Regions from separate parts of the Serratia sp. Sp408 genome, predicted to be linked through region 1. Evidence: predicted binding sites of a transcription regulator. Region 1 holds the regulator's gene; each other region holds the start of a gene.
The links. Region 1 encodes Fur, which represses iron uptake genes when iron is present. Its sites were predicted from a motif close to ATAATAATGAGAACNACTATCAA; they were not measured.
Positions count from the first base shown of each region.

Region 2: a site for Fur is predicted at 5,403-5,425, ahead of fepD (Fe(3+)-siderophore ABC transporter permease). Genes of this name have one in related genera too.
Region 3: a site for Fur is predicted at 3,295-3,317, ahead of fes (enterochelin esterase). Genes of this name have one in related genera too.

Region 1 is NZ_JBXUFT010000001.1:336,878-344,692, reverse strand. Features, by position in the region: gene ybfF (esterase) at 1-12, shown strand, start outside; gene ybfE (LexA regulated protein) at 263-550, shown strand; gene fldA (flavodoxin FldA) at 780-1,319, shown strand; gene fur (ferric iron uptake transcriptional regulator) at 1,644-2,090, shown strand; gene AC2AXP_RS01670 (beta-N-acetylhexosaminidase) at 2,291-4,954, opposite strand; gene chiQ (ChiQ/YbfN family lipoprotein) at 4,973-5,299, opposite strand; gene chiP (chitoporin ChiP) at 5,349-6,755, opposite strand; gene glnS (glutamine--tRNA ligase) at 7,280-7,815, opposite strand, start outside.
Region 2 is NZ_JBXUFT010000004.1:51,144-58,958, reverse strand. Features, by position in the region: gene AC2AXP_RS14275 ((2,3-dihydroxybenzoyl)adenylate synthase) at 1-1,624, opposite strand, end outside; gene AC2AXP_RS14270 (isochorismate synthase) at 1,630-2,832, opposite strand; gene fepB (Fe2+-enterobactin ABC transporter substrate-binding protein) at 3,035-3,988, shown strand; gene entS (enterobactin transporter EntS) at 4,067-5,311, opposite strand; gene fepD (Fe(3+)-siderophore ABC transporter permease) at 5,447-6,520, shown strand; gene fepG (iron-enterobactin ABC transporter permease) at 6,520-7,545, shown strand; gene AC2AXP_RS14245 (ATP-binding cassette domain-containing protein) at 7,542-7,815, shown strand, end outside.
Region 3 is NZ_JBXUFT010000004.1:41,467-49,281, forward strand. Features, by position in the region: gene AC2AXP_RS14220 (ABC transporter substrate-binding protein) at 1-649, shown strand, start outside; gene AC2AXP_RS14225 (TonB-dependent siderophore receptor) at 799-3,090, opposite strand; gene fes (enterochelin esterase) at 3,409-4,794, shown strand; gene AC2AXP_RS14235 (MbtH family protein) at 4,769-4,975, shown strand; gene AC2AXP_RS14240 (enterobactin synthase subunit F) at 5,167-7,815, shown strand, end outside.

The sequences.
Region 1 (7,815 bases):
GACCAGGCCTGACGGCCAGTTGGCGAAAAAACGCGCTAAAGATAACGGCTTAGCGCGTTTGCAACGCAGTAAAGCATTGTCGTTGCTCCATCTGCTGGGGTAATATGGCGCGCTATAATTTTGCCGCCGTCGCCAGCGTGGTGTAAAACGCCGGAATGGGGGCAAATTTGGGTTAGGTTTTATCGACCTGAACTGTATTAACCGAACCGTCCGGAAGCGTGAAACGCTTTTTGATGCAAACTCCCTTGCAGTACCGCTACCTATGGCAAAAGAACAAACGGATCGCACGACGCTGGATCTGTTCGCAGATGAACGCCGTCCGGGGCGCCCGAAAACCAACCCGCTATCCCGTGATGAACAGCTTAGAATCAATAAGCGGAATCAGCTACGGCGCGATAAAGTACGTGGTTTGCGGCGTGTGGAGCTGAAAATCAACGCGGATGCGGTGGACGCTCTGAACAAACTGGCGGAACAGCGTAATATCAGTCGCAGCGAGCTCATTGAGCAAATGCTGCTGGCGCAACTGGCGGAAGAACAGCCAGAACAATGATCTTATCAGCCGCACGCGCGGCGCGGCGTTAAGGATGACGCCGGATCAACTCCGCATTTTATTCTTCGGGCATCGCATAAACGCGATAAAACCCCGGGGCAAATTTCTGGCATGATACGCGTTTAGCGGTGGGAGCTGGCTCCTCACCATGGCGATATTTTAAACGATACCGGTGCGAAAGCCGGGCGTCGAGTATTGTAATTAATTGAATTTAAAGGTTATACGCGATATGGCTAACGTAGGCATTTTCTTTGGCAGCGACACCGGCAATACCGAAAACATTGCCAAGATGATCCAAAAACTTCTTCGTCAGAGCTTTGGCGACGATGTGGCTGAGGTGCATGACATTGCCAAAAGCAGCAAAGAAGATCTGGACGCATTCGACATTCTGCTGCTCGGTATCCCAACCTGGTATTACGGTGAAGCACAATGTGACTGGGACGACTTTTTCCCTACGCTGGAAGAAATAGACTTCAATGGCAAACTGGTCGCGCTGTTCGGCTGCGGCGATCAGGAAGATTACGCGGAATATTTCTGTGATGCGATGGGGACCATTCGTGACATCATCGAACCTCGCGGCGCAGCGATTGTCGGCCACTGGCCAACCAAAGGCTATCATTTCGAAGCCTCCAAGGGTCTGGCAGACGACGATCACTTTATCGGCCTGGCGATTGACGAAGATCGCCAACCCGAACTGACCGACGAACGCGTGCAGGGCTGGGTGGCGCAAATCAGCGCAGAGCTGAGCCTGGCAGACATCGTAGGTTAAGCAGCGGTTATTTCCCCGCCGTTCAAGGCCCTGCGAGACGCATGATTAACGCAGGGCCGTTATCGACATCACGGATTGAAGCGATAGAAGCTACAAAATTGTAACTTCCCCCCTCGTCACGGTAGACTGCGGTTCGGTTTATCCCACCCATCAAGATGTTACATGTGTGACATGTAACGGTGCGAATATATCTTTGTTAACAACCGGCGGTTTCCATTTAGGTCAACCGGTTCTATAATGAGACGCAATAAATTCTTTGTGCCGACCGATGCCATAGGCAAAAATGCCTCAACTTGATTAGCATAGTAACAGGACTGAATCCGCATGACTGACAACAATACCGCATTAAAGAAGGCCGGCTTAAAAGTCACGCTTCCGCGACTCAAAATCCTGGAAGTACTGCAAGATCCGGCTTGCCATCACGTCAGTGCGGAAGATTTGTACAAGAAACTGATTGATATGGGCGAAGAAATTGGTCTGGCGACGGTTTACCGCGTACTGAACCAATTTGACGACGCCGGGATTGTCACCCGTCATAATTTCGAAGGCGGCAAATCAGTATTCGAACTGACTCAGCAGCACCATCACGATCACCTGATTTGCCTGGACTGCGGCAAAGTGATCGAATTCAGCGATGAATCCATCGAAGCGCGTCAGCGTGACATTGCCAAACAGCACGGCATCAAACTCACCAACCACAGCCTGTACCTGTACGGTCATTGCGCCATCGGTGATTGCCGCGAAGACGATACGCTGCACGACAAAAAATAATGCTGATGCATTAATAAGCAAGGAACCGCCAGACGGCGGTTTTTTTATGCCTGTCAGACAGGCAAAAAAATCCCCGGACGCGCCGGGGAAATCATGTCACAAAAGATAACAATGCAGCGGCAAACCACCTCTTTCATCAGGGTATTACCCCCTCCACACCCCAAACGCCCCGCCGCCGACACGCAGCGAGGCATTGGTCACTACGCCTGCACCGGTTCCGCACGGCTAAAGCGCTTGCCGTCAGGGCTGACCGCGCGAATTTGCACCTCGCCGGCTACTGCCGGCTTGGCGCTGTCATCATAGCGTTGCCACTGTTTGCCACCGTCGGTGGAATACTCGATAGCCAGTCCCGGCAAAGCAATATTGGCCTCCAGCTTGCCGTTGACGATCCGCGCACCTGGCACCGGCAGGCGGTATTTTACCCCGCCTTTATCCAGCTTGCCCAACTCGCGCTGCCCCAGCAGGTTGGCAAACCGCAGCCAGTCCTGCTGCAACTTTTTGTCATCGACCAAGTGGGTTTCCCCGCCCTTGTATTCTCGACCTGCCTTATAGTCCTGTTCCCAGCTGGCGCGGTGCCAGGCTCGTTCCGCCACCGACAGCGAGCGCGGGAACATCATATATTCCATTTGCGGATCGGTGCGCACCACTTCACTCCACAGCTGGGCGGAAAGGCCATAGGCGCCCGGCCACGGTTTATCGCTCTTGGCGGTGAAATAGTTGCCATCGCGATCCACCGACGTTTCAGCGTTCTGCGGCATGTTATCCGGTGCAAAGCTGAATATTTTGCGCTCATCACTGAAGCGGGTGCCCCAGTAATAGCCGCTTTCGTTTGGATTGACCTCATACGGGAAGTCCAGATAGACGTAGTCGGGGTTGGAAACCACCACTTCGTAACCCTTGTTGGCCCAGTCATTTACCGAATCGAACCCGCCCCAGTACAGGGTATCCCAGAAGTTGACGCCAACGCGCGCCGTGGCAAACGCCTTGGCGTCTTTGGCATCCTTCAAGCCATCCTGCCAGGCCTGCATTCTGTCGATGCCGTGCGCTTTAACCAGTTTGCTGACTTCCTGACCGAAGTAGCTCGGCAAGTGTTCCATGTCGGCAACCTTGCCCTGCTTGATCATCTGTTGGCAAACCTGCGACTTGGCCCACGGTTTGTCTTCTTTGCTCAGATCGAGCATGCCTTTGCCCGGTTCTGGCTGTTTGATGTCGGTATAACCGGCGCCCAGACGGATGTTCTTGGCTTCATCGCCGCCAAAGTGCCAGGTTTTCAGCGGTTGACCGGCTTCCTTATGCATTTGGGCAATTTCACCGATCACCTTGTCGACAAAGCGGGTTGATGAATCCAGGCACGGGTTCAGATAACTCTGGCGATTGAAGAATTGCACCGAGGTAGTATTGGAGCTGTCGGTAGGATCCAGCAGACGGAACTCCTCGGCCTCTTTTTGCTTACCTTCGGCAAGCAGTTTCTTATAACGCGCTTCCATGGATATCACCGCCGCACGCGCGTGCGCCGGCATATCGACCTCCGGGATCACTTCAATCTGGCGTGCCTGGGCGTATTTGATGATGTCGATATAGTCCTGACGGCTGAAGAAACCACCGTAAACCTCTGGCCCCTGACCGTACTGCGGCAACAGGCAGGTTGTTTCGCTCAGGTCATGGCAGCGTTGGCCGCCGATCTCGGTCAGCTCCGGCAGGCCGGGGATCTCGATGCGCCAGCCTTCATCATCGGTCAGGTGGAAGTGGAACTTGTTCAGCTTATAGGCCGCCATCTGATCCAGCAGACGCAGCACCGCATCCTTGTGGTGGAAGTTGCGCGCAACGTCGAGGAACAGGCCACGGTATTCAAAGCGCGGCGCATCTTTAACATCCAGCGTGGCGATTTTCTTGTCGCCTGTGGTCGGGATCAGCGACAGAATCGATTGCAGGCCATGGAACACCCCAGCCTGATCGAAGCCGGTCACCACCGCCTGTTTGGCGCCGATCTGCAACTGATAGGCGCCTGCCACCGCCAGGTCGCCCTTGAAGGCGTTCGGCTTGATGTCGGTTTTAATCGGATAACCGCTGCGTGTCGGTGCCACCCCCAGCAGGGTAAAACGCTCACTGACCACATCGGCCGACGGTTTGGCCAGCGCACTCAGGTCCAGCGCCACGCCGTTGCTCAGATCCACGTCCTGGGCATGAACCTTGAGGTCCATTGGCGTCGGGATGATTTGCCCGCGCAACGACGCCGTCGGCAGGGTTTTCAACTCGGCGTTTTTGACAAAGCGCGAGGCCGGCGTCATCAGAACGTTTTTATCGTCCTTGGTACGTTTCCATTGATCGCCGGTAAACGGTGCCACAAACTGATCCAGATCTTCGGTATCGGTATTGGCCAGCATTTTCGGTTTGGCGTCACCAGAGGTCGCATACCAGCGCGGCAGGAAGTCGGTTTTGAACAGTTGCCAATATTCCGTCACGATCGGAATTTCCACCGCTTTGCCAGCCGGGAAACCGCTGAAGGTTTCGCTTGGCACCAATTTATACAGATCGCCGGTCAGGTGAGAGATGGTGAACTGATCGTTGTCGACCTGCAGCGTCTGGCGTGGGCTGTGGAAGTAGATAACCCAGTCCTTGCCGGTGATATCTTGGCCGTCGTTGGCCAGCGTAATCAGGACCTTGTTGCACGATGCCCAGTCTGCGCCCAGCTTGGCGCAATCAACGCCATGTTCAGCCGCGCGATTGTCAACCATCTTGATATTCAGTTTCAACTGGCTCAGTTGATCCACCAGCTGTTGATCGGCCATGGCGCTGCCGATATTGCCGAACATGCCAACGCTGGCCGTTAATGCGGCAAGGGCACTCAATTTGAATATGTTCATCTTCGACCTCATCCGTAATCAGTGATTATTTGCGCGAATTTCTTGCCAGATCTTGCCGCACTGGCTGTCATACGCCTGCCCATTGCCGGTGTGTACAGCCTGAATGCAGCTCTGATAATCCAGTACGCGGACCGTCTCCTGTTCGGCGAACTGTTGATGCTGTTTCTCTTGTTTCAATACGTTCAATACCGCCTGACAGGACTGCAGTTTCTCTGGCGAACCTTCCGCCGTATTGATGCAGGCACTGTAGGCCTGACGCAGTTTGGCGTCTTCCGGCGGGGTTTGCGGCTGAACGCAGGCGCTAAGCCCGAGTACCGCAGCCACCAACAACAATAGGTTTTTCATCGCTGTTCCTTGAGCATGCTTGCCCGGTGTCACCACCGGGCAAGGAGCATTAGAAGAGAGTAAATGGCGCAATCACGATAAATTTCACGTCGCGCTCATCCTGGAAGATGTTGCCGTAGCCGCCACCGTAGCTTGGGATGTCGGTATGGTTGTCGTATTGAGTAAAGTGCAGCTTGAACAAGGTGCCTTTCGCCCGCCCTTCCTGCACGGTGTACAGTGCATCCAGGCTGTAGGCACTTTCCTTCAAACGCTGGCTTTGGTCATACATCGGGTTGGTGCTCGGCTTGGCGTCCCAGCCGTAAACGTAGGATGCGCCCACCGCCCAGCCCGGAAGATTCCAGTTGCTAAGGTCATACATCGCGCCGGCGAACACCGCTTTTTCGCCATTGGCATTGAAGTCGGAACGGTTATCCCACCAGATATCCAGCCGGCCATTGGAGGAGGCGTAGGTTGGCGTCATACGCTGTAAAAAGAACCCCTGATTGCCTTCCGCCTTCACCCAGGTGCCTTCCAGCCGCAAATCGACCTGGCCGATTTTGTAGCCAAACGTCAGCGCTTGCAGCCAGGCCATGCCGTCATACAGATCGCTGGTACTTGCCGGATTGACGTCCTTGGCATCATGGATGCGGTCGCGCGCGCCATAGAATTGGTAACTGGCACTCAACGGGTTGCCGGCAACGTCAAATTTGTAAGAGCCTTTGGCAAAGTATTGGTCCATATAGCCTTGCGACTGGCCAAATGCCGCTTCCAATACCAGATCGTTCTTGAAGTCATACTTGGCGCCCAGCGAGTGCAGATAAGACACACCGGTTTTCTTGTCACCCTGGCGGAACTTGTCCATTTCCAGGTTCCATGGGGATTTGTATTTGTCGGTCCACATGTAGGAGAAACTCAGGGCACCGGCATCGCCGTAATCAAAGTTGGCTCCGGCTTCAGCACCCTGATAGGTGCCGGGCATAAAGCTCCAGTGCGGCGCCAGCAGCGTTTGGCCGGTCGGCTGGATCCAGCCGGCTCGCGCCCAGACCGGACCGTATTTGAATTTACCCGCCGCTTTGTAAACGCTGATACCGCTCTTGTCGCCGGACCAGTCTTCATCGTAGGCATGGTTGGAGTTGGAGAAGGCAATTTCGTTCGGGTGACCACTTTCGGAGGATTCCGCCATTTCGATGGCGGTAAAGGCCGCCAGATCGATACCGAACATATCCGCGGCATAGCCGGAGGAGAAATCCAGGTTGGCATTCCAGGTGGAATGCGACAGGTTGGTCTTGTATTTGTCGCCGTCCGTTACGTCTTTACGGTCGCGTTCACGTTGCCAGTAATAAATACCGCCGGTCAGCGTGGAGTCATCAATAAACCCTGCCGCTTTCGCCTCGGGGGCGATAGTAAAACCCGTTCCCAACAGTGCACCCGCGACTGCGAGCGCCAGCGATTTACGCTGTGCACCGTGCGTAGCCATAATAAAATTCCTCTTTGACGTAACGTAAAAGTGCGGCCGCCGTGTTCACCACTGCCCTGCACGGCCGCTAATAAAAACCCAATCGGGTAAAAGTTTTTCGCCATGGGGGAAAAACCCCACAGCATTTATTGCTACTGATAGACTATTTTTCGCGACGCGAATTATCAATTGAAAATTACCATAGGTTTGTCAAAGTATGACAAAGAGCACATATTGATGAGAAATTATTACATCGTCAGAATTCGGTCATTTTGAATAAAAAATTCAATTAAATCAGAATAATTATTGATAAATCAGTTTTAAGAATCTTAATTGAATGGATTCAGCGCGGGTAAAGCCGTGAATTATCACCAGTTTAGAGAGCGCTCTCCAAATGACATTAATTCGCAACGCGAATATACAGCGGACAGGCGGTTTGCGGATTGATCGGCGCGGAAGAAAACAGCCGGCAATGGTCTGCGGGAAAGCAGCAAAAAAAAAGCGCAACCGACGTTGCGCTTGTTGTTCAGATCGGCTCGCGCGCTTTAGACGCCCGCTTTGGCCCAGGTATCACGCAGGCCGACGGTGCGGTTAAACACCAGATGTTCAGCCGAAGAATAGCGGCTGTCGGCGCAGAAATAGCCTTCGCGCTCGAACTGGTAGGCGTGCTCAGGCTGTGCCGCCGCCAGGCTTGGTTCGACAAAGCCGTGCTTGATCACCAGCGATTCAGGGTTGACGGTCGCCAGGAAGTCCTCTGCCGCACCCGGGTTCGCCACGCTGAACAGACGATCGTACAGGCGAATTTCCGCCGGCAGCGCATGCGCCGCGGAAACCCAATGGATCACGCCCTTCACCTTGCGGCCATCGGCCGGATCCTTGCTTAAGGTGTCCGCATCGTAGCTGCAGAAAATGGTGGTGATCTCACCGTCCGCGTCTTTTTCCACGCGCTCGGCCTTGATGACATAGGCATTGCGCAGGCGAACTTCCTTACCCAACACCAGGCGCTTGTACTGCTTGTTGGCTTCTTCACGGAAGTCAGCGCGGTCAATGTACACTTCGCGGCTGAACGGCACCTGACGGT
Region 2 (7,815 bases), on a different contig from region 1:
CTCCCTGGACCTGAGTCGGTTGCTGCGCCTCCAGGCGCTGGCGCAGCAGTTTTTTGTCTACTTTGCCGACCGGCGTCAGCGGCAGGCTTTCCACCTGGACAAAACGGTCTGGCAATTTAAATTCCGCCACGCCCTGCGCACGCAGATGGCGCCGCAGCGCCACCGGCTTAAGCGTCTCGCTGGCAATAACGTAGGCGCAACTTTTCTCGCCCATCAGCGCATCCGGCATGGAAACCAGCGCGGCGTTAATCACCGCCGGATGACGTAGCAGCAGGTTTTCGATTTCTTCGGCGGCAATTTTCTCGCCGCCGCGATTGATCTGGTCCTTCTGCCGACCTTCGACGCAAAGATAGCCGTCTTCGGTCAGGCGAATCAGATCGCCGGAACAGTAAAAACCGTTCTCGTCGAAGGCTTCGGCATTGTGCTGCGGGCTTTGATAGTAGCCGCGGAAAGTATAAGGGCCGCGCGTCATCAGGCGACCAGTCTGCCCAACCGGCAACGGATTGCCGTCGTCGTCCGCCACCCAGACCTCGTCATCGGGCGACATCGGGCAGCCCTGGGTAGTAAGAATGTGCTGCCGATCGTCATCCAGTCGAGTGTAGTTAACCAGCCCTTCCGCCATGCCGAACACCTGCTGCAACTGGCAGCCGATTTCAGCGGGAATGCGTGCCGCCAGCGTTTCACCCAGTTTGGCGCCGCCAACCTGCAACAGTTTCAAGCTGGTCAACTGCTGGTTGCCGCCCCACTCTTCGATCGCCTGCAGCCACAGCGTGACCGCCGGAGGCACCAGCGCAGTAACGTTGATCCGGTGCTGTTCAATCAGCGTGAAGCACTGGGCCGCATCCGGATCGGCGGCAAACACCGCCACCCCACCGGCATACAACACCCCCAGCACGCCGGGTGAACTCATCGGATAGTTGTGCGCCACCGGCAGCGCGCACAGATAGCGCGTGTGCCGATCAAAATGGCAGATTTCCACGCTGCGGCGGATGCTGTAGTAATAATCGTTGTGAGTACGCGGGATCAGTTTCGGCGTGCCGGTACTGCCGCCGGAAAGCTGGAAAAACGCCACCCGATCGGCGGCAGACGGCGTGGCGCAAAAGCCTGCGCTGTCTTCGGCCAGCATCTGCGACAACGCCTGCGCGCCGTGCGGCTGATTACGCAACGCCACCACGCGCAGCGACGGATGCTGCTGACGGAACTCGGCCAGGAAATCATCGTTGGCGAACAGACCGTGCAGGCGATCGGCGATCAACACTGCCGGCTTGATCTGCGACGCATAGGCATGCAGCTCGCTGCGCTGATGGCTGAACAGCGCATTTACCGGCGCCACGCCGATTTTCAGCAGGGCAAAGAAGGTGACGTAAAATTCAACCACGTTGCCCAACTGCACCAGCGCGGTTTCGCCGGGTTGTACGCCACGGCGCAGCAGTGCCGCCGCCAGACGATCCGACCGCTGGTGCAATTGGCGATAGCTGAGGCTGGCGACCGCATCCACCAACGCGATATCGTCGTTATCAGCCTGGCGGGCGAGGATGTCGGTCAGGGGCAGATCAAGCCAATAACCGCGCTCACGATAACGCCGGGCAAAGACCTCCGGCCAGGGCGTAAAAGCAATGCTCATGTTTCTTATCCTTGATTCAGGCCAAAGGCGCGCAGAATGGTGCTGAGCTTGGTGCCGGTTTCATGCCATTCGGACTCTGGTGAAGAGTCCTGCACAATGCCGGCACCGGCAAATAGGCGTACCTGATTGCCGCTGACGGTTCCGCAGCGGATGGTCACCACCCATTCACCGTTGCCCTCGGCGTCACACCAGCCAACGATGCCGCCAAATACGCCGCGATCAAACGGCTCCAGCTCGGCAATCAGGTCACGCGCCACCCGGGTCGGCGTGCCGCACAGCGCCGGCGTCGGATGCAGCAGACAGGCCAGCGACAGCGCGTTTTCCTGCCGCGGATCCACTTCGCCGTCAATCGGCGTCGACAGGTGCCACAGCGTCGTGGTACTCAACAGTTCCGGCGCGTTGGGAATATGCAGGTAACGGCAACGGCCGCTTAACGCTGCACGCATGCCTTCGGTAACAAAACGGTGCTCTTTATGGTCTTTAGTGGAGCTCAGTAACTGCTGGCTGACCTCGCGATCGCGCTGTGGATCGGCCTCGCGGCGGGCGGAGCCGGCCAGCGGATTGGAATAAAATTGCGCGCCGGTCTTACGCAGCAGCAGCTCGGGGCTGGCTCCCAGCAATGCGCCGTCTGCCAGCGGTACGTGGAAGTGAAAACCGTTCGGGTTCTGCGCAATGATGCGCGTCATCAGCGCATGGCGATCGACCGGCTGGCAGGTTTCAATCTCCAACAGGCGCGACAGCACCACCTTATCCAGCGTGCCTGCACGGGTTGCCGTCACCGCATCGCTGACCATTTGCATAAATGCTGCCTGTGCCGGCACTTCGGTTTTATGCGCGATATCCGGTGCCGCAGCGTGCTCTATCCCTTGCGCGGCCATAAAGGCATTACGATCGAACCAGCGGGTTTGGCGAGGGATAAACAACGACGACGGCTGTCGGGTATCGAACGGGATGGCGCCACACAGCACCGGCTGCTTGATGCCCGCCAGCCGAGCTTCGTCAAAGGCATGGCGCACCACCTGCTGAAATTCGCCGTTCACGTCGTCGCCACCCACCGCCGGCAAACTGACTTTGGCAAAACACCCCTGAGTGCTCAGGCTGCGGAAAGGAGAAGTGAAAAAGAAACCGGCAGCGAGATCCGGCGGTAGGTAACCCCCTTCACTGCTGTGCGATTGCATGTTTTTGGCACCATTCATGGCTGTATCCATCGGTACGCCCTCTATTGTTTGCTAATAATAACCAATATAATAATGATTATCATTTATGTTTACGGGCGCTAAATTACCCTCCGGATTTTACTATGTCAATAAACGTAAACACTTCTTTCCCATCACAATCATGGTATAAACAGTGTGGCATTAGCTAGATAAATGATAAGCATTAGTATTTAATCGACAGGAACACGCCGACATGAAGAATATCCTGCTTTTGGGGCTGGCCTTATTCGCCTTCACCGCTGCGCACGCCGCCTCTCCCCAGTGGCCGCGCACCATTGACACTGCCCATGGCGTCGTCACTCTCTCACAGGCACCAACGCGCATTGTCTCGACCAGCGTTACGGTCACCGGTACCCTGCTGGCGATTGGCGCGCCGGTGATCGCCAGTGGCGCCACCAGCCCCAACGGTAAGCTGGCCGACCAACAAGGCTTCTTCCGGCAATGGGGGGATATCGCCGCACAGCGCGGTGTCAAACGCCTGTATATCGGCGAACCCAACGCCGAAGCGATAGCCGGCGAAGCGCCGGATCTGATCGTGATGTCCGCCACCGGCGGCGATTCCGCCCTGCGCTTATACGATCAGTTATCGGCCATCGCGCCGGTGCTGGTGGTCAATTATGATGACAAAAGCTGGCAGCAACTGGCTACAGACCTGGGCTATGCCACCGGGCGCGACGCCGAGGCTGCCAAGCTGACCGCCGATTTCGCCGCGCGCGAGCAAGCGCTGAAACAGCGGATGACCTTGCCGCCGCAGCCGGTCAGCGCATTGGTGTTTCGCCACGACGGCAAGGCCGCCAACCTGTGGACCGCCGAGTCATCGCAGGGTGAAATGCTGCAACAACTGGGCTTCACGCTGGCACAGCCACCGTCCAACGTCCACGGCAGCACCAGCCAGGGCGTGCGCAAGGACATTATTCAACTGAGCGGGGAAAATCTCGCGGGTAGTCTTAACGGCCAAACGCTGTTGCTGTTCGCCAACGATGACGGCGACGCCGAGCGCTTGATGGCAAATACCTTCCTGACGCACCTGCCTGCGGTGCAAAACAAGCGGGTCTACGCGCTGGGCAATGATACCTTTCGTCTGGATTACTACAGCGCCAGCAACTTGCTGACGCGATTAGAAAAACTGTTCATCCACTCACGTTAGCCAGACTGGCGGGTAGCGCCCGAATCGCCTTGCCGTCAGGCGATTCGGGCTATCCGGCGCAGCTTGAGCTCGCTGACATCAGGCTTGCGTCACCTGCGGTTTGTCGAGCGTCACCAGACGTAATCCACGCATGGCGAACACCAGCAGCACGCCGAGCACCGCGGCGCCAAAGCCAAAGCTGGTCGAGGTCATCGCCGGCAACATATACGCTCCCATCGCCCCCAGCAGCAACGCGCCCAGGGCATCACCCACCACGTTCTGCGCGGTCCACAGCCCATTGATGCGCCCGAGGAAGGCGTCCGGCGTCAGGCTCTGGATCAGCCCGTATTGCAGCAGCGAATTCACCGCGCTCAGGTAACCGAATGCCACCAGGCACGCCAGCGCCGCCCCGTACCACGGCATCAAACCAAACAAACCAATGGCGACGAACGCCGCTATCGCAGTCATCAGCATCATCCAGCCAGGCCGTGCCAGATGCGCCACCCGACCGCTGGTAAAGGCGCCAATCGCCGCGCCGAGCGGTACCGCCGCATACATCAGGCCCAGGCTGGAAGCGCCGACCAGCCAGTCGCCCGCCAGCGCCGGGTAGAGGATACGCACCGCACTGGCCATGGTCAGCAGCGCGCCGATCAGCGCCACCATACCGATCACTTTATTCTGGAACAGAAAGGCAAAGCCACCTGCCAGCGCTTTCAGCGGGTGCTCGCGCGGCTGTGGCGGCGGCATCAGCTGCGGCAGGCGTAGCAGTGGCACCAGCGTCAGCAAGGTGCCCAACGCTGCCAGACCGTAGTTCCACGCCACGCCGGCATGGGCTATCACCAACCCGCCCACCGCCGGCGACAGGATCGATCCAAAACGCACCGTCAGCATACTGATGGCGCCGGCCTGGACAATGTTTTCCCGCCCAACCAACGCCGGTGTCGCAGCCAGCAGCGCCGTCACGCCGACGGCGCCAAAGAAGCCATCCCACACCGATAACAGATAGATCGCCACCAGCGATGGGGTTGGCAATGCGGCATTGATGCACATGCCGACAAAGCCGATGCCACAGGTTGAACGCGCAAACAGGATCAGGCGACGGCGTTCGTAGCGATCCGCCAGTACACCGCCCATCAACAGCCCGGCAAACATGCCGCTGCCGGCCAAGGTAACCGCCAGACCGACCAGCAGCGTTGAGCCGGTCAACGCCTGAATCTGCACCGGTATCGCGATGGCCATCAATCCCAACGCCAAAATGGAAATAAAACGTGCGCAGAACACGGCACGGAACGCCCGATTGGTCTTGAGCAGACCAAAATCAAGCAAAATCGAGGGCTTACTCATTTGTCTATCACCACAACTTTTAAAAGGGATTGCGTGCTTGCTGCTGCATTGCGCCAGCGAGTCATGCTACCATAGATGAATACAATCAATAATGATAATAAATATCATTTATATTCAATTGAATAATGGGTTGCCATGTTCCGGCTTACACACAATGGTTCGCACTCCTCACATCCCTCGCAGGAGCGCCTGATATTCGGCACCACACGCGCTTTCCGCCGCAGGCTGTACGGCCTGGTACTGGCATTACTGACGCTATTGCTGATGATGGCGCTCAGCCTGTCGCTGGGCGCAAAGCCAATTCCCTTCACTACCGTGCTGCAGGCCCTCAATGGCCAATGCAGCGGCGTCGACTGCACGATCGTCACCAATGCACGACTGCCGCGCACGCTGGTGGGGCTGTTGGCCGGTATCGCGCTCGGGCTGGCCGGCGCGCTGATGCAAACCCTGACGCGCAACCCGCTGGCCGACCCTGGCATTCTCGGCGTTAATGCCGGTGCCGGCTTTGCCGTGGTGCTCGGCATTACGCTGTTTGGCGCCGCCGACATCGACCAATACCTGTGGTTCGCCTTTGCCGGCGCGCTGGGCGCGACGCTCTTGGTGGCGCTGGTCGGCGCGCTGGGGCGTAGTACATTGAACCCGATTCGCCTGACGCTGGCAGGCGTCGCGCTCGGCGCGGTGCTGGAAGGCATGACCTCCGGCATTGCGCTGCTCAACCCTCAAACGTTCGATCAACTGCGCTTCTGGCAGGCCGGTTCGCTGGATATCCAGAACATGCAGGTGGTACGCACCGTCACCCTGCCAATTGTGCTCGGTACGCTGATCGCCCTGTGGATGACCAAGGCGCTCAACAGCCTGAGCATGGGTAGCGAACTGGCCACCGCGCTGGGCACCGGTATCGTGCGCACCCAATTGCTCGGCCTGCTGGCGATCACCCTGCTGTGCGGCAGCGCCACCGCCGCCGTCGGGCCAATCGCCTTCGTCGGCCTGATGATGCCGCACGTCGCGCGCCGTCTGGCCGGTTCGGAACTGCACTGGATCCTGCCGTGGACGCTGGTACTGACCCCCATTCTGCTTCTCGGCGCCGACTTGCTCGGTCGCTTCCTGGTGGCCGGCGAACTGCGGGTCTCGATCGTAACCGCATTGCTCGGCGCCCCGGTGTTGATCGCCCTGGTTCGCCAGCGCCACATGTTCCGCAGGAGTTGCTGATGTCGCTGCATGCTACCCGTCTGATGCGCCCGTCGCACCCTGCCCGCCTGTCACGCGCGACGCTGACCCCGCTGGCGCTGCTGTTCGCTTGCGCCAGCCTGGCCATTTACGCGCTCGGTTCCGGTACCCTGTCGCTCAGCGCGTTACAGGTGATCGACGCACTGCGCGGCGAAGGACCGGCCAATTTAACGGTGATCGTCAGCCAATGGCGCTTGCCACGCGTAGCGATGGCGCTGATATTGGGCGCCGCACTCGGCATCAGCGGCGCCATTTTCCAGTCGTTGCTGCGCAATCCGCTCGGCAGCCCGGACGTTATCGGTTTCAATACCGGTGCCTACAGCGGCGTGCTGGTAGCGGTGGTGCTGTTCAACGGTGGCGTACTTGGCATCACCTCCGGCGCGTTGATCGGTGGCCTGTTAACCGCGGCGCTGATTTACCTGTTGGCATGGCGCAATGGCATCGAGGCCTTCCGGCTGATTATCGTCGGCATTGCGGTGCGCGCGCTGCTGGTGGGCGCCAATACCTGGTTGATTATCACCGCCTCGCTGGAATCGGCGATGACCGCCGGATTATGGAGCGCCGGTTCGCTTAACGGCGTCACCTGGGCCAAAAGCCAGCCGGTGATGTTGGTGATCGCCGTCTGTGCACTGCTGCTGATGGCGTTGTCACGCCGCATGCGCCTGCTGGAAATGGGCGATGACGCCGCCTGCGCGCTTGGCGTGGCGGTTGAACGTTCACGCATTTTACTGCTGCTGATTGCGGTATTGCTGACCGCTGCGGCCACCGCCGTCGCCGGTCCGATCTCCTTTATTGCGCTGGTGGCGCCGCAAATTGCCCGCCGCCTGTGCGCCAACCGTCAGGTGCTGCTGTTAACCGCGCTGACCGGCGCGCTGCTGCTGCTGGCGGCCGACGTAACCGCACAGCGGCTGTTTATGCCGTATCAACTGCCGGTCGGCGCACTGACCGTCAGCATCGGCGGCATCTATCTGATTTGGCTATTAATCCGTGAGTCGCGAAAAAAATGAATGCTGAAACGCCTTTATCCGCGCCGCTGCGCGCCGAAAACCTGACGCTGGGCTATGACAAAAAAACCGTGGCGCATAACCTTTCAGTGTCCATCCCGCAGGGGGAACTGACGGTGATTATCGGCCCAAACGCCTGCGGGAAATCCACGCTGCTGCGTACCCTCAGCCGTCTGTTGCAACCACAGGCTGGCGCTGTATGGCTGAACGGCAAACTGATTGGCGAGTACGCCACCAAAGAGGTAGCCCGCCAGTTGGGATTGCTGCCGCAAA
Region 3 (7,815 bases), on a different contig from region 1:
GATCCTCGAGGCGGTATTCCACGGTGCCGGCCAGCCGGCAAAAAACCTGCTGCCGCCGACCCAGTGGGGCAGCAATACCGCGCTTGAGGATTATCCTTACTCGCCGCAAAAGGCCAGACAACTCCTGCAGGAAGCCGGTTTGGGGCAGGGGTTCTCCATTGATTTATGGGCGATGCCGGTGCAGCGCCCCTACAATCCGAATGCCAAGCGCATGGCGGAGATGATCCAGTCAGACTGGGCGAAAATCGGCGTGCGTGCCACGATTGTGACCTTCGAATGGGGGGAGTATCTGCAGCGTATCAAGAATGGTGAACACCAGACCGCGTTGATGGGCTGGACCACCGCCAACGGTGACCCGGACAACTTCTTCGGCCCGCTGTTTACCTGCGTTTCCGCCAACGGCGGTTCAAACTCGGCCAAATGGTGTTACCCGCCGTTTGATCGGCTGATCTTGCAGGCGCGTAAAGAAACCGACCATGCCAAACGGCTAGCGATGTACCAGCAGGCGCAGGTAATGATGCATCAGCAGATGCCAGCGCTGATGATTGCGCATTCGACCATTTTTGAACCCGTGCGCAACGAGGTGAAAGGGTATGAAATCGATCCGTTCGGCAAGCATATTTTCAAGCAGGTATCGCTGGGGCAGTGAAGCCACCGCGGGTTGACGACGAGCTTGCCAATCGTTGCGCCGCAAGGGGGCACGCCGGTTGTCGGTTATCCTGATGGGGTGCATTAGCCCGTAAAAAAGCCGGTCGGAGGCCCGACCGGCTTTTACTTTTCACCCTTTTCAATCAACCGTCAGAAATGGGTATTGACGCTTAAATAGTAGGTGCGACCCGGTTCGTTATAGGTCGCGGCGCCGGCGCCGGCAATATTGATCGCGCCGGTGGTCGGGTTGCCGACGTTTTGCGCGTTGCCAGCACGGAACTGACGTTTGTCGAACAGGTTTTCGATGCCGGCGGTGACGTCAACGTTTTTGCTCAGCGTATAGGTGGCGCTGGCGCCAACGATGGCATACGGGCTGACCTCTCGGGTTTCCGTGCCGGTGGTCGGTTCCCCTTTATAGTTGTACTTCTTCGGCTTCTGGCGACCGTACCAGGTCAGGGTCGACTGCATCGACAGATCTTCCGTGGCCTGCCAGCTCAGGGTCGAGTTGATGGTGAACTTCGGGATCACCGACAGGTAATCACCGGTGGTTTTGTTCTCGTTCTCGATCATGTAAGTGGCGTTGTTGGTCCAGGCTATGGTATCGCTGACCGGGATGTTCAGCGTACCTTCCAACCCTTGAACTACCGCTTTGGGCACGTTTTCCCAGCGATAGATATCGGTTTTACCGTTGCTGGTCTGGCCGACCGGCGTGTAACCGGCTTCAATCTTGTTGCGGTAGTCGTTACGGAAGTAGGTCACGCCGGCCAGCCAGCCGCCGTTATGGAACTCCAGCCCGATCTCTTTGTTAACGCTGTTTTCCGCTTTCAGGTCATCGTTGCCGACCAGGTAGCAGCCGATGCCCGTGGAACTGTTGGCACAACCCTGACCCTTGCTGTACAACACGTAATTTTCATTGGTCTGGAACAGGTTAGGTGCTTTGTAAGCGCGCGCAATGCCCATTTTCAGCGTGAAGTACTCGCCCAATTCCTGCGACAGGTTGAGTGACGGGCTCCAGTTATCGCCGGAAACCGAGTGACGATCGTAGCGCATGCCTGGCGTCAGCATGGTGGTGTCGGTCAGTTCGATATTGTCTTCGGCAAACAGCGAGAAAATACGCGCAGAAGAGTAGGGGCTACGATCCGCACTGCTGATGCCGTCAATGTCGCCGCCTTGCAGCGCCTGGCTGACTACCGAGCTGCTCTTCATCTTCTGCTGGTTCCACTCGGCACCGAAGGTGGCGGTTTGTGGTACCCACATATCGAAAGGCAGGCTGATTTCACTGTGCAACAGCACATCATCCAGATCGCTGTTGCTATAACCGGCATCACTTTCATTGAAGATCCCCTCGGTACCGCCGGCCAGACCTTCGTTCAAGCGCGAATTACGGGTGTTCTCGTATTGTACGTAGTTGTTGGTGCTGACCCCGTTGTCCCAGGCCCCCTGATATTTCACGGAGTAGGTTTCACGGTACATGCGGTTGGTCTCTTCGCCGTACATGCTTTTTACCAAATTATTGCTATTGGTGTTCTGGGTATCGCCGGCGTACAGGTTGCCCTGACGACCATAGCCGTACTCAAACTCCAGCGATTGCAGGTAGGCGAAATCCCAGTGCAGCAGGGCGTCGATATTTTTGTCGATCACCCCTTCGCGGCCAGCTGGCAGGCTGTCGGAATAAATACCGACGCGCTCGGACTGGTGACCCTGGTTGATATCCCAGGCGTCGGCCTGCGTTTTGCTGTAGCCGCCGAACAGGCGAAAGCTCAGGGTGTCGCTCAGCGGGCCGGAGAGGCTAAAGTCGGTACGTTTGGTGGAACCTTCCTGCTTGTGTTGCGGCACGTTGAAATAGGCATTCAACGCACCGTGCAACTCCTGAGTCTGTTTCTTGGTGATGATGTTGACCACGCCACCCGCCGCGCCATTACCGTAACGCGCCGCCGCCGGGCCGCGCAGCACTTCGATGCGCTCGATCATTTCCGGCGGCACCCAGGCGGTGTCGCCACGGGTGTCACGCTCGCCGCGCCACCCCTGGCGTACCGAGTTGCGGCTTGAGGCCGGCTTGCCGTCGATCAGGATCAGGGTGTTTTCCGGTCCCATGCCGCGGATATCGATCTGGCGGTTGTTGCCGCGCTGCCCGCTGGTGGAGTTGCCGGTCAGGTTAACGCCCGGCATGGTGCGGATCAGTTCGTTGATGTCGCGCGCCGGGGGACGTTTTTTGATTTCGGCGGCGGTGATGGTGGAAACACCGGGGGCCTGCAGGTTCTGCTTGGCGGCGGTGACCAGAATGGTGTCTTCGGCGGGTTTTGCCTGATTATTGTTGCCGACGCTGGTGGCTTCCGCTTCGGCGCTGGGGCTGGTTTGCTGTGCGGCATGTGCAATTGCGGACGTGCCTAATCCCAACCCGATGACTGTGGCTAGGGAATAACGAGATAACTTGCGAGTCATTTTTAATTTCCTACCGTGTTGTCGCCCCCGTGCGCCAGCGCTGAAGCCGGCAGGGGGAGCCGGTTGTCGTTTTTATATCGTCATTAATGGTGTGGATCTGACTACGCCGGAGACGCGACCAGCAGCCGATCCGATGCGAATTCAGGTACCCGTCCCTGTTGAAGAATACCTGCCTTCTTTACGAGCCTTTACACACTATTGCAAATGAAAATAATTATCAATAGTATTCGTTCTACCGTTCGTTTGCATTCGGGAGAGCGTCAGCCGCTATCCGCTGCTGCCTCACCCGTTATGCCAACTACCAAGTGAGTGGGTGTCTTGAAAACTGAACAGCAGTCAGCAAGCAGTACGTTATTAGCAAGCAAACAAGCAGGGAGCCATGGCTGGTGGCTGGAGATTGCCCGACGCGGTACGCCGCTGGTTGAGCCGAGCGACAATGGCCGATGGAAGGTAACGTTTTTGTGGCGCGATCCCCAGGGATGCGAGATGACTTCAGCCCACCAGCGCGTCTGGATCAACATCAATTGCCTGACCGATCACCATCAGCCGAATCCGCCGCAGAGTCTGCAACGCCTGAGCGGCAGCGACGTATGGTACTGGCAAACCGAATTGAGCGCCGACTGGCGCGGCAGCTACTGTTTTATTCCCTGTCTGGATCATCGCCCGCTGCGGGCAGAGGGCGGCGATGCGTACGCCATGATGCACGCGATGCGCCACTGGTGGCATCAGGTATTTGCCAGTGCCACGCACGATCTGTTGAATCCCTACCGTTCCTGGTGCAGTGCCGGCGGCAATGTGGTTTCCGGGCTGCATATGCCGTCAGCGCCGCCGCAGTCGGCCTGGCACGATTTCGACAATTATGAGGTAGCCAGCGCCCGCTGCGTGCCGGCGCCGCCGGCGCGTCTGCAGCGTCATACCTGGCATAGCCAGCGTCTCGGCAATAGCCGTAACATCTGGGTCTACACCACCGGCGACAGCAACCCGGCGCAGCGGCCGCTGGCGATATTGCTCGACGGTCAGTTTTGGGCGCAGCAGATGCCGGTCTGGGATCCGCTGATGAAACTGACGCAGCAGGGCCAGTTGCCGGCCGCGGTATATGTGCTGATCGACATTATCGATTTGCCGCACCGCAGTCGCGAGCTTGGCTGCAATTCGCAGTTCTGGCTGGCGTTGCAGGAAGAGCTGATGCCGCAGTTGGCCGAATGGGCGCCGCACCGCGCGGATGCCGCCAGTACCGTGGTTGCCGGTCAGAGTTTTGGCGGTCTTGCTTCCCTGTATGCCGGGTTGAACTGGCCACAGCGTTTTGGTGCGGTGATCAGCCAGTCCGGTTCTTTCTGGTGGCCGCGACGCGATATGTTGCAACTGCCTACGCCGCCGGAAGACGCCTGCTGGCTGACTCGCCAGGTTGAAAGCGGCCTCGGCAATCATGGCGCGCTGAAGGTGTTTATGGAGGCTGGCGTGCATGAATCGCTGGTGCATCAGGTCAGCGGCCAGATGGCGACGCTGCTGAGCCAGGCTGGGCATCGGGTGCAGTATCGGGCGGTGGCCGGCGGCCACGACGCGCTGTGCTGGCGCGGCGGCCTGCTCGACGGTTTGCAGGCCCACTGGCGCGAGCCGTTTGTCACCGGCCATCAGGCCACACCAATTGCCACTTCTGGGATGATGCAAGGAGCCCGTGATGGAAACCCTCAACCCGTTCGATGATCCACAACAATGCTGCCTGATCGTGCGCAACGCCGAACAGCAATACAGCCTATGGCCGGATTTCTGCGCACTGCCGCCCGGCTGGAACAGCGTATTCGGCCCGGCACCGCGCGCGCAGTGCGTCAGCTGGCTGGAAGATAATTGGCAGGACATGCGGCCCGCATCACAGCGTCAGGCGTGACGGGCTGATGCCCGTCGTATCACGGGCTGCCTGCCGGCGTTGCCCCGTTCAGCGACAGTTTGCATCTGGATAAGGATGGCTTTCATTGCCGTCTCGATGCTGCCCGCAGTCGTCAGGGTATACCAACCATAGGAATCAGTACGGTGTCAGAAACATCAACTTTACCGGCCGACCACGCGCTGTGCGTCGACATGCCGTTGGTCGCGGCGCAACCGGGTATTTGGGTTGCCGATCAGATTTCACCGCATGGCAATGCCTATGCGGTAGCGCATTATATTGAGCTTAACGGCGAGCTGGACCCGAACTGTCTGCTGCGCGCCATCGCATTGGGATTGAACGAAGTGGACACCCTGCGACTGCGTTTTGACGAGTGCGACGGGGTACCGCGGCAATCGTTTGATGCGGGCATGGCGATTGACGCGCCGGAATATCTCGATCTGACCGCTTCGGCGGATCCCGCCGCCGCTGCCACAGCGCTGATGCAGCGCGATCTTGCCGGCGAACTGCGCGTCAGCAGTGGAAAACCACTGTATCGTCACCTGCTGATGCGGGTGGCAGAGCGCCGCTGGTACTGGTATCAGCGCTATCACCACCTGCTGGTGGATGGCTTTAGCTTTACCGCCATTGCCCGGCGCATCGCCAATATCTATAGCCGTTTGCGCCATGACCAACCGCTGGAACCTACGCCGTTTACGCCATTTGGTGATGTGGTGGCTGAATACCAGGCTTACCGTCAGTCTGCCGGCTGGCAGCGTGATGCCGATTTCTGGCGTAATAAGGCGCGCCAACTGCCGCCGGCGGCCACGCTGTGCGCGCAACCGCTGGCGGGGCAGGTGCCGACCACCCGCATTCATCGTCTGAGTCAGATCTGCACGGCGGCGGCGTTCGCGCCGCTGGTGGATGCCGGGCGCGAGCAACAGCTGAATGCGGCGGATATGGCGATCGCCCTGTTGGCGCTGTGGGTGTCGCGCCTTAGCGGTCAGCCGAGCTTCAGCGCTGGATTTATCTTTATGCGCCGTACCGGCTCGGCCGCGCTGTGCGCCACCGGGCCGGTGATTAACGTCTTGCCGATGGAACTGCACCTCGATCCGCAAGCCACCTTGGCGGATGCGGCGGCGAAAATCAGTCGCGAACTGAAAACGCTGCGTCGTCACCAGCGTTATGACGCGGAGCAGGTACAGCGCGATCTGGGGCACGTAGGCGATGCCCAGCCGCTGTATGGCACGGTGTTCAACTTTAAGATGTTCGATTACCAGCTCGACTTTGACGGTATTGCCGGCATCACCCACGATCTGGCTTCCGGGCCGGTACGCGATCTGGAAATTGCCCTGTTTATCGACCAGGACGGCCAATTGAAAGTGGAGTTGCTGGCGAATGCCGAACGTTACCAGCGCGATGAGTTGGCGGCGCATTTGCAGCGACTGCCGCTGCTGATGCGTCAGTTTGGCGAGCAGCCGCAGTTGCCGGTCGGCGAGGCGGATTTGCTGACCGCCGACGATCGTGCGCTGCTGAGCCGCGTCAACGATACCGCACATCCGCTACCGACACAGACGTTGAGCGGCCTGCTGGCGCAACAGGCGCGCCAGACGCCGGACGCACCAGCGCTGTCTGACGCACATTTCCGCTTCAATTACCGTGAAACCCGCCAACAGGTCAGCGCGCTGGCGCGCCAGTTGAGCGCACAGGGCGTGCGGCCGGGCGACATCGTTGCCGTGGCGTTGCCGCGTTCGGTGTTCCTGTCGCTGGCGCTGATGGCGATTGTCGAAGCCGGCGCCGCCTACCTGCCGCTGGATACCGGTTACCCGGACGAGCGTCTGCGCATGATGCTGGAAGACGCCGCGCCGCGGCTGATCGTCACTAATCCGGCACAGCAGGCGCGCTTTACCGGTCAGGGCGAGATCCTGCTGTACGATGCGCCGCTGGCGGCCGACCATGCGGCCGACGTGATGGTGAACGGGCCGACGCCACATCATCCGGCTTATATTATCTTTACCTCGGGGTCTACCGGGCGGCCGAAGGGGGTCTTGGTCGGTCATCAGGCTATCGTCAACCGCCTGTTGTGGATGCAAAACCACTATCCGTTGACGGCGGACGACGTGGTATTGCAGAAAACGCCGTGCAGTTTCGACGTGTCGGTATGGGAATTCTTCTGGCCGCTGATGGTGGGCGCGCAGTTAGTGATGGCGCCGCCGGAAGCGCACCGCGATCCACAACGCTTGCAGCAGTTGATTGCACGTCATGGCGTCACGACTCTGCATTTCGTACCGTCGATGCTGGCGGCGTTCGTCAGCGCGCTGGACAGTGACCAGGCGGTTGCCCAGTGCGCTCGGCTGCGCCAGGTATTTTGCAGCGGTGAGGCGCTGCCGGCCGAGCTGTGCCGTCTGTGGCAAAGTCGCACCGGCGTGCCGCTGCACAATCTGTATGGCCCGACCGAGGCGGCGGTGGACGTCAGTTGGCACCCGGCCTGGGGCGAGTCCCTGGCGGCGGTGAGCGGTGCCAACGTGCCGATTGGCCTGCCGGTGTGGAATACCGGTTTGCGCATCCTCGATGCGCGTCTGCGGCCGGTGCCACCGGGCGTGGCTGGCGATCTGTATCTGACCGGCGTGCAGTTGGCGCACGGCTATCTGGGGCGGCCTGAATTGACCGCCAGCCGTTTTGTCGCCGATCCGTTCGGTGATGGCGGTCGCATGTACCGCACCGGCGACGTGGCCCGCTGGCTGCCGAATGGCGCGGTGGAATATCTGGGCCGTAGCGATGACCAGTTGAAAATCCGCGGACAGCGCATCGAACTCAGCGAGATCGACCATGCGTTGCTGTCGCTGCCGGGGGTACGGCAGGCG